3 regions of the Brevibacillus sp. 1238 genome follow, and region 3 is predicted to be linked to each of the others. Evidence: riboswitches for the same ligand, from Rfam matches in the RefSeq annotation. Region 3 holds a riboswitch; each other region holds the start of a gene.

Region 1 (3,274 bases), on a different contig from region 3:
GACTCAGATGTGCTTTTGGTAATTGGAATCGGAGGTTCATATTTAGGAGCGAAAGCTGTACTGGACGTATTGGGCCACAGCTTTTACAACTTGCTGCCGAAGTCGAAGCGGCGATCGCCGGAAATTTATTTTGTCGGCAACAATATCAGTCCGGTGTATATCTCTCATCTGATGGACGTGTTGGAAGGAAAAGACGTCTCCATCAACGTCATCTCCAAATCGGGCACGACGACAGAGCCTGCTATAGCTTTTCGGCTGTTGCGCAATTGGCTGGAAAACAAGTACGGCCGCGAGCAGGCGAAGAAGCGAATTTACATTACGACGGACAAAGCGCGGGGGGCCTTGAAAAAGCTTGCGGAAGATGAGGGCTACGAGAGCTTTGTCATTCCCGATGACATCGGCGGGCGTTTTTCTGTCCTGACAGCAGTCGGACTATTGCCGATCGCCGTGAGCGGCGCCGACATGGATGCCCTGATGAAAGGAGCGCAAGATGCGAGCGAGCGGTACATGGTCATGGATTTGGCCGAAAATCCGTGCTACCAGTATGCGGCGATTCGCAACGCCCTGTACCGCAAAGGCAAAACGGTGGAGCTTCTGGTCAGCTACGAGCCGCAGTTCCGGTTTTTCGCCGAATGGTGGAAACAGCTTTTCGGGGAGTCGGAAGGCAAGGATGGAAAAGGAATTTTTCCCGCCGCTGCCGAATTTTCCACAGACTTGCATTCCTTGGGGCAGTACATACAGGACGGCATGCGACACTTGTTCGAGACAGTGGTAACCGTAAACAAGCCAGCCATCGATGTCACGGTAGAAGAAGACCCGCTTGATGTGGACGGACTGAACTTTTTGTCCGGCAAGCGGATGGGATTTGTCAATAAAAAGGCTTTCGAAGGGACGGTGCTCGCCCACGTGGATGGCGGCGTGCCGAACCTGCTTGTCGAGATGCCAGAGGCGACAGCGTATCACCTCGGGGCCTTGATCTACTTTTTTGAAAAGGCGTGCGGAATCAGCGGCTATTTATTGGGCGTCAATCCGTTTGACCAGCCCGGGGTGGAGGCGTACAAGGCCAACATGTTCGCCCTTTTGGGCAAACCTGGATTCGAGCAGCAGAAAGCGGAATTGGAGGCAAGATTGCGCGATAACAAGACATATTTGACCGTGGAAGAGACAGCAGCGTACTTGGAGCTTCCGGAAACGTTTATTTTGGAAAAGATTCACCAGGGCAAGATTCGCGCTCTGCACGACGGCTACGAGTACGTCATCAACAAGGAACAGTTCAACCATCATATGGAAGAAATGCGCAAGCTCCGCGAGTTCGAGGAGGCAGCGCGGCATGAGACGGTTCCGGAGAGCTACGATGTAAAAGACGAGGATTGAGCGTATAGCATCTTGTCACTGGCGGCCAGGAGGACTATACTTGGTTGGTGAAATGAATATGTAAAGAAGCAACTTGGGGAGTCCTTCACGCGGGGCTGAGAGGATGGAAGCATACGACCGTCGACCCATTGCACCTGATCCGGATCATGCCGGCGCAGGGATACGGTTGCCGGCGAACAGCGCTTTTTTCTTTGGCTATACGGCGTATGAAGCCCACCTTTTCCTGCTTGGGAACGGGTGGGCTTTTTGTATGTTGCCCTGTTCAACTTGGATCAGGAGAGAGATCACAACAGCGAGGAGAGAAAAACGTGGGCGATTGTCTCATAGTGGGTGGAGGAGTTATCGGTTTAAGTCTGGCGTATGAATTGTCGCGCAGAGGGATGGGCGTCACGTTGGTTGAGCAAGGAGAATGGGGCGGACAGGCGTCCTCGGCAGCAGCGGGCATGCTCGCGCCGTTGAAGGAGTTTACAGCGCCCGGTCCCATGCTCGATTTCGGCATGGCGTCGCTGGCTTATTATCCGCAGTGGGCGCAAGAGTTGGAGGAGTTTACCGGGGGCGATGTACAGCTCAGCCTGGAGGGGCTGCTCACAGTCGCGCTCGATGATGGCGAGCAAGCACAGTTGGCAGAGAAATTTCGCTGGCAAAAGGACGCGGGGCATAGCGTGCACTTTTTGACGGAAAGGCAGCAATTGGCGGAAGTGGAGCCGCTGTTGACAGACAAAGCGCAGGCAGCGATTTACTCCCCGTACGAGGGGCACATCAACAATCGCATGTTGCTTCGCGCTTTGGTGACGGCGTGCAAGCTGCAAGGAGTTGTGCTGCATTCCGGCTGTGTCGTGAGCGGCATCGCGGTAAAAGGCGGGAAAGTAGTTGGCGTGGACAGCTCGCTCGGGCCGTTGCGCGCCGCGCATACGGTGATCACTTCGGGAGCGTGGGCAGGTGTCATGCTGGACTTGCTGGGTGTGTCGGTTCCGGTGCGTCCGGTTCGCGGTCAGATTGCCGCTGTTTCCTCTGTCGGCATTCCGCTGCGCACCGTCATTTTTGGCACGACGGGATATGTGACGCCGAAAAAAGACGGCAAAATCGTGCTTGGCGCAACAGAAGACGAGAGCGGCTTTCAGCGCGAAGTGACGATGGCGGGGTTAGCCAGCATCCTGAACGGGGTCATGCCGTACGTTCCGGCCTTGCATTCAGCCGCTTTTCTGGAGGCGTGGGGCGGATTGCGGCCAGCTACGGCGGATGGCAAGCCATTGCTTGGACCAGTGCCAGGATGGGAAGGGCTGGCGATTGCCGGAGGGCACTTCCGCAACGGCATTTTGCTCTCGCCCGCCACAGCGAAGTGGATGGCGGACTATCTGGAAAAAGGAGAGCGGGAGCAGCTCGTCCCGTTTTTGCCTGCGCGCTTCGTAACAGAAGAAAACGTCAGCGCACATAAAATGGGCTAGTCTTGCCTGCAAACCGGAACACCTCCCCATGGGCACATGTATATGGTAATAAAGAGCACCAGAAGGGGAGGAGTTTCCATGCAGGATGAAAAAAACCTGTACCAGGCTGACGTCCAGACGGTCAGTCTGATCAAGGATATGCGCGAAAATGTGCACAACATATGCAAAGAACACGTCGAGAAAAAAGTGCGCATTGAAGCGATAGACGGCCAGATTTTTGAAGGCGTGATCGTGGATTTTGACGATCAGAATGTATACGTTGAAGTGGACGACCCGGATGCGGAAGAAAACGACTATGAATATGAAATCGAAGAGGTAGCCAGCCGGAAATCGCCCGGCGACTGGGGAATGCATCAAGATTGGAATCCTTACGGAGGGTATCTTCCCTACGGCGGCTATCAGCCGTACGGCGATGTCAGTCCGTTTAGCAGCAGCAGCCAGCCAAATCGGCGACC
Region 2 (3,274 bases), on a different contig from region 3:
AGTCTCGCTTCTACCGCAGGCACTTCGCCTGGTCCGGTAAAAATCGAGCCTGAGCCTACGCCAGCAGCAGCGAAACCGAAGCCAAGCCGCAAGCGCGCAACTCCCGCAGAGCCGACCGCAGCAGCTCCCAAGCAAATGCCAGCGCAAAGCGAGGCGATGACCACAACCAAAAAGCTGCGTCGCAAAAAAGCGACTCCCGTGTAACGCCATGCAAAAAAACCTGCCCGATACGGACAGGTTTTTTGCTTATTTTTCGACCAGTTGCTGCTCTGGCTCGATATGAATATGAACGGTATTGATTTTGTGCACACGTCTCATGCGTTCTTCGATGTGTTCGGTGATGGTGTGGCTTTCTACCACATTAAGGTGCGGCTCCACATGGATCACGACGTCAACCAGCACGCTGCTGCCGTGGTAACGCGCTTTAATATCGCTAATATCTTTTACTCCGGCGATGGACGAGATCGTCTCTTTCAGTTCCCCCAACTCTTCTACGTCAAAGCCGTCGGTCAAGCGATGGGTCGCTTCCCGGAAAATATCCCACGCTGTTTTCAGGATGATGACTCCGACTACCAAAGCAGCCAGCGGGTCAAGCCAGTAAAGCTGGAACTGCGCCCCCGCAACGCCCACAAACGTCCCGATGCTGACGAAGGCGTCCGAGCGATTGTCAGCGGCCGCAGCCAGCAACGCCTGACTGTTTGTTCGCAAAGCGAGCTGACGGTTGTAGCGGTACACGCCCAGCATGATCGCCGCTGTCGCCAATGCCGTCCAGCCTGCGAGCAAATCCGGTGCCGTCGTTTTTTGATCAAACAGCGAAGGAACCGCTTCCGTCACGACTTGCAAGCCGACAAACAGCATGATGAATGACGCGACCAAGGCCGAAATCGTCTCCGCGCGAAAATGGCCGTACGGGTGATCGTGGTCAGGCGGCTTGCGGGCAATGCGCAGGCCGATCAGGACCGCAATCGATGCCACCACGTCTGTCGAGTTGTTCAAGCCATCTGCCATCAACGCTTCCGATCCCGTCAGCACAGCAACTCCTATTTTTAACGCCGAGCAAAAGATATAGGCAATAATACTGACCCACGCGCCCCGTTCCCCTTGCTTCAGATCCGAATATACATCCACACTCCATCACCTCAAAAATCTCAATCACTCCGTTCGCTCAAAAGACAAGAACGAAGCGTCATAAAGCAGTTTCTTTTTGATCGAATTACATCGTAACAGACGCGATTCGTGTGGGTCTACAGAAACAGTTTTAGTCCGATTCATGAGTATAGAGGGGGGGAAAATGTGTTGCCCTGTGGCAATTTTTGTTGGAAACTTTTTCTTGCCAACGATGGGCGTTCTCCGGTATCCTAATCTTGCAATCACAACTACAAACAAGCACGGGAGCTTGGAAATCACCAGGCTGAGAGGATGGTACTGTGCCATCGACCGTTGAACCTGAACTGGGTAATGCCAGCGGAGGAATGTCCATATGACACGACAAGTGACGTGTATCTTTTTGCAAAATACCCGTTGCTTCTCTACTCTCGCGTCTGGCGTCGCATGCTCCCATGCGGCGTTTTTTCGCGACGGGCCTCTTTCGCCTCCCTACAAGGTTCGCGCTTCGTGCAACCACGCCAAGGAGGTTTTTTCATGTCATCCATTTCATCTTTTCCCGGTAGCCGCAAAGTATACGAGGTCGGCAGTCGCCCTGACATCCGCGTGCCGATGCGCGAAATCACCCTTCAAGCAAGCGAAGGGTTGTTCGGCTCTACCCCCAATCCGCCTTTGCGCGTCTACGACACGAGCGGCGAATACACCGCTGACGGATATGTCGCGGACATCGAAAAAGGCTTGCCGCTAGTGCGCAAAGCGTGGATCGAGGAACGCGGCGATACGGAAAGCTATGTCGGCCGGGAGCCACAACTTGTTGACGACGGAATCAGAAGCAGCGAAAAAGCGGTGACGATGCCAGCTTTTCCGCGCGAAGGCTATCGGCCCAAACGCGCTTTGCCAGGAAAAAATGTCACCCAGCTTCACTACGCCCGCCAGCAGATCATTACGCCAGAGATGGAATACATCGCGATTCGCGAAGGAGTGACCCCCGAATTTGTCAGAGCCGAAGTAGCTGCCGGGCGCGCGATTATTCCGGCCAACATCAATCATCCGGAAGCGGAGCCGATGATTATCGGGCGGAATTTTCACGTCAAAGTCAACGCCAATATCGGCACGTCGGCCGTAAGCTCCTCGATGGAAGAGGAAGTGGAGAAAATGATTTGGTCCGTGCGCTGGGGCGCCGATACGATCATGGATTTGTCGACCGGAAAGCACATTCATACGACCCGTGAATGGATCATCCGCAACAGCCCCGTGCCAATCGGTACCGTGCCGATTTACCAGGCGCTGGAAAAGGTTAATGGCAAAGCGGAAGACCTGACCTGGGAAGTGTATCGGGATACATTGATCGAGCAGGCCGAACAAGGAGTCGATTACTTCACCATCCACGCTGGCGTTCTGCTGCGCTACATTCCATTGACGGCAAAACGCGTTACCGGGATCGTCTCGCGTGGCGGCTCCATTTTGGCGGCTTGGTGTCTCGCCCACCATGAAGAAAACTTTTTGTACACCCACTTTGAAGAAATTTGCCACATTCTCAAAGCGTACGACATCAGCATCTCGCTTGGAGACGGTCTGCGCCCCGGCTCGATTGCGGATGCCAATGACGAAGCGCAGTTTGCCGAGCTGGAAACACTCGGGGAGCTGACGAAAATCGCCTGGAAGCACGACGTGCAGGTGATGATTGAAGGGCCTGGTCACGTTCCGATGCACCTGATTCGCGAGAACATGGACAAACAGCTGGAGATGTGCCACGAAGCTCCTTTTTACACGCTCGGACCATTAACCACTGATATCGCTCCCGGTTACGACCACATCACCTCTGCGATTGGCGCAGCGATGATTGGCTGGTTCGGGACAGCGATGCTCTGCTACGTGACGCCCAAAGAGCACCTGGGACTGCCGAACAAGGAAGATGTGCGCAACGGCCTGATCGCCTACAAAATCGCCGCTCATGCAGCCGACCTGGCCAAGGGACATCCGCGAGCCAAACAGCGTGACGACGCGCTGTCCAAAGCCCGCTTTGAATTTCGCTGGAACGATCAATTCAACCTGTCTCTCGATCCTGAGCGCGCCCGCGAATATCACGATGAGACACTGCCTGCGGAAGCAGCCAAGTCCGCGCACTTTTGCTCGATGTGCGGCCCGAAATTTTGCAGCATGAAAATCT
Region 3 (3,274 bases):
TCCGCGAACTGGCCAAGCTGCTCGTCACGAGCGAGGCCGAGCTGATCGTCCAGGCGGAGCGTGTTTTGTCCGAGCGCGATTCGCTAAAAGCCAAGCTCGCCGAAGTGGAAAAACAATTGCTTGAGGTCGAGGTGCGAAAACAGCTCGCCACGGCTGAGCGGGAGGGTGGCGCGCGCGTGATCGCCCGTGTGTTCCCGGACAAATCAATCCAGCAATTGCAGCAGTTTGCCCAGTTGATGGTCGCGGAAGCTCCAGATGCCGTCTGCCTGCTCGCGGCTGCAACAGACGACAAAACCCAGCTTGTGTTTGCACGCGGGCAAGAAGTCAATGTCGCCGTGAATCAGCTGATCAAAGACACCTTGCCATTGATTGCCGGAAAAGGCGGCGGCAACCCGGCGATGGCCCAAGGCGGCGGACAGTCCGAGCCGCATGCTGACGAAGTAATTGCCCACGCGCGCAAGCTGCTTGCCCAGCTGCTGGCTTAATACGACGCGCAACCATAACGACAATGCAAGGAGGAGTCTATCATGTTCTGGAATCCCGGAGACAAAGTCCGCGTCAAACAGCGGACAGGAGAATACATCGCCGAAGTGCTGGAAATTCACGATACAAAACTTTTGGTCAAAGTGCTGGCAGTGACGAAATACCCGCAACAGGGCGATCTGCACACTTCCTATGAAGTAGACGTGCCGCTGTTCCACCAGCGTCCAGCGCTTTCTTATCTGGAAAAATTCATGGCCCCGGTGTCGGCAGTGATGCGTTACAACGGCGAGGTGCCCGAGTACAAAGAATCTGTGCGCATCGCCATGGAGAGCGAGATGGACAAGCTGAGAAAAATGGCGGCTTGGGCACAGCGCTGCCTGACGGAACTGGAAGCAATGCACAAGGAAACCTTTACAAACCCGAAATAGAGTGGTACTGTAATACTCGAACGTAAGACAATTGCATAGGTTTACTACCAAACGGGGGCCGAGCGTCGTTGGCTGAGATTGTAACGAGTGTGTTACTGACCGTTGAACCTGACCTGGGTCATGCCAGCGGAGGAAGAGGTATATGAATCGATTTCACTAGGGCGGTCGTTTGCGAGATTTTTCGCAGAGGATGCGCACCAGTTGATGAGATCAACTCAACCATCCCACGGCGGATGGTTTTTTTATTCCATCTGTCCGTTTGGATACGTATACGGCTTCCACCGTTTGACTGGAGTGACTTCCGGCAGGCGAGGGAAGCCGTTTTTTGTCCCTCGGCAAGTGCCACCAAGAAGGAGGAATACAATGGTTGTTGTGCTGAATGGAAAAACAGCAGAGCTTTCGGCCGAAATCAATACGGTTCGCGCTTTGCTCGCTTCGTATTCCCTGCAAGAGAAAATCGTGGTCGTGGAGCGCAACGGAGAAATTATCGACCGCTCCCTGTATGAACAAACGCCGATTGCCGATGGAGACCGCATCGAAATCGTTCATTTTGTCGGAGGAGGATGATCATCATGGATACTTTGAAAATTGGACCTTACGAGTTTCGCTCCCGTTTGTTGCTCGGAACTGGAAAATTCGCAGACTTGGAAACGCAAGGGAAAGCGGTGGAAGTGTCGGAAGCGGAAATTTTGACGTTTGCCATTCGCCGACTGAATTTGGAAAATCCGCAAGAACCGAACTTTTTGGAACAGCTCGATCTGAAAAAATTCACCCTGCTGCCAAATACAGCAGGAGCCTATACAGCCGAGGAAGCGGTGCGCATCGCCCGCCTGGCGAAAGCGTCCGGCTTGTGCGACATGATCAAGGTAGAGGTCATCGGTGACCCGAAAACATTGCTGCCTGATCCGATCGGCACATTGGAAGCGTCGAAAATTTTGGTCGAGGAAGGCTTCATCGTGTTGACTTACACGAACGACGATCCGATTCTCGCCAAGCGCTTGCAGGATGTAGGCGTTCATGCCGTCATGCCAGGAGCGTCGCCGATCGGTTCCGGCCAGGGAATCGTCAACGAAAACAACTTGCGCTTCATCATCGAGGACGCCAAAGTGCCGATCATCGTCGATGCGGGAATCGGTTCTCCGGCAGATTGCGCGAAAGCAATGGAGCTGGGCGCAGACGGTGTCTTGTTGAATACGGCTGTTGCTCTCGCGGACAATCCGGTTTTGATGGCAGAAGCGATGAAGCTGGGCGTGGAAGCGGGACGCAAAGGCTTTTTGGCAGGACGCATCCCGAAAAAACGTTACGCGCAAGCGAGCAGCCCAGTGGAAGGGATGATTGAGTAGCGTGGATCGTCTGACAGAAGCGGTAGAGTCGATCGCCAATCGCAAGGACGAGCTGTTCGCCCTGTTGGCAAAGCTCGTTTCCCAGCCGACCGTCAGTCCGCCCGCGCGAAACAGCGACGAGGCGCAATCCGTCATCGCAAGCGAGCTTGCAGCCATGGGCTTTGCGGTGGATCGCTTCCAGGTTTACCCCGGCGACGACAACGTGGTAGGTCGTCTTCCCGGCAGCGATTCGGCGCGGGCAAACAGCCTGATTGTCAATGGGCATATCGATGTGGCCGAGGTTGGAGACGAAACGGGCTGGACGTATCCGCCCTTTTCGCTGACGCTCGGCGCAGACGGTCGCTTGTACGGACGCGGGGTCGCGGACATGAAGGGCGGGCTCGCTGCGAGTTTGTTTGCCATCCAAATGCTTCGCGAGCATGGCGTCGAGCTGGCAGGCGATCTGCTGTTCCAATCCGTGATCGGAGAGGAAGCCGGAGAGGCGGGGACGCTCGTTGCCATTGAACGCGGCTACCAGGCTGACTACGCAGTCGTCGTCGACACGAGCAACTTGCATATGCAAGGGCAGGGCGGCGTCATCACTGGCTGGATTACGATTGAAAGCCCGACTACGCTGCACGACGGCATGCGGGCACAGACGATCCATGCCGGAGGACGAGTGCGCGGAGCTTCTGCGATTGAGAAAATGATGAAGGTAATCTCGGCTCTGCAAGAGCTGGAGCGCGACTGGGCTGTGATGAAAGCGTATCCCGGTTTTCCTGCCGGCAGCAACACCATCAACCCGGCCGTCATCGAAGGAGGCCGACACGCGGCCTTTATCGCCGACCGTTGCGCCTTGTGGATTACGGTTCACTTTTATCCGAACGAATCATATGAGCAAATGATTGGCGAGATCGAGGATCATATTAGAAGAGCGGCGGCGGCCGATGTGTGGCTGCGGGAACATCCACCCGTGTTTCGCTGGGGCGGTCGCTCCATGATCGAGGAGCGGGGAGAAATTTTCCCTTCCCTGGAGCTGGA

What was found. A riboswitch is a leader RNA that binds a small molecule or an ion and turns the genes downstream of it on or off. The one in region 3 is predicted to bind thiamine pyrophosphate.
Region 1: it holds a riboswitch for thiamine pyrophosphate, as region 3 does, so the genes downstream of both, thiO (glycine oxidase ThiO) here and thiS (sulfur carrier protein ThiS) in region 3, are expected to answer to the same signal.
Region 2: it holds a riboswitch for thiamine pyrophosphate, as region 3 does, so the genes downstream of both, thiC (phosphomethylpyrimidine synthase ThiC) here and thiS (sulfur carrier protein ThiS) in region 3, are expected to answer to the same signal.

What each region holds. Positions count from the first base shown of each region.
Region 1 is NZ_JARXWC010000011.1:125,761-129,034, reverse strand. Features, by position in the region: partial or broken gene M2298_RS21780 (glucose-6-phosphate isomerase) at 1-1,134, shown strand, start outside; gene M2298_RS28200 (excisionase family DNA-binding protein) at 1,156-1,374, shown strand; TPP riboswitch at 1,439-1,555, shown strand; gene thiO (glycine oxidase ThiO) at 1,683-2,819, shown strand; gene M2298_RS21770 (LSm family protein) at 2,898-3,274, shown strand, end outside.
Region 2 is NZ_JARXWC010000003.1:305,155-308,428, reverse strand. Features, by position in the region: gene ku (non-homologous end joining protein Ku) at 1-204, shown strand, start outside; gene M2298_RS09075 (cation diffusion facilitator family transporter) at 247-1,128, opposite strand; TPP riboswitch at 1,379-1,490, shown strand; gene thiC (phosphomethylpyrimidine synthase ThiC) at 1,642-3,274, shown strand, end outside.
Region 3 is NZ_JARXWC010000002.1:715,767-719,040, forward strand. Features, by position in the region: gene M2298_RS07340 (alanyl-tRNA editing protein) at 1-485, shown strand, start outside; gene kapB (kinase-associated lipoprotein KapB) at 528-911, shown strand; TPP riboswitch at 953-1,063, shown strand; gene thiS (sulfur carrier protein ThiS) at 1,275-1,478, shown strand; gene M2298_RS07355 (thiazole synthase) at 1,484-2,254, shown strand; gene M2298_RS07360 (acetylornithine deacetylase) at 2,247-3,274, shown strand, end outside.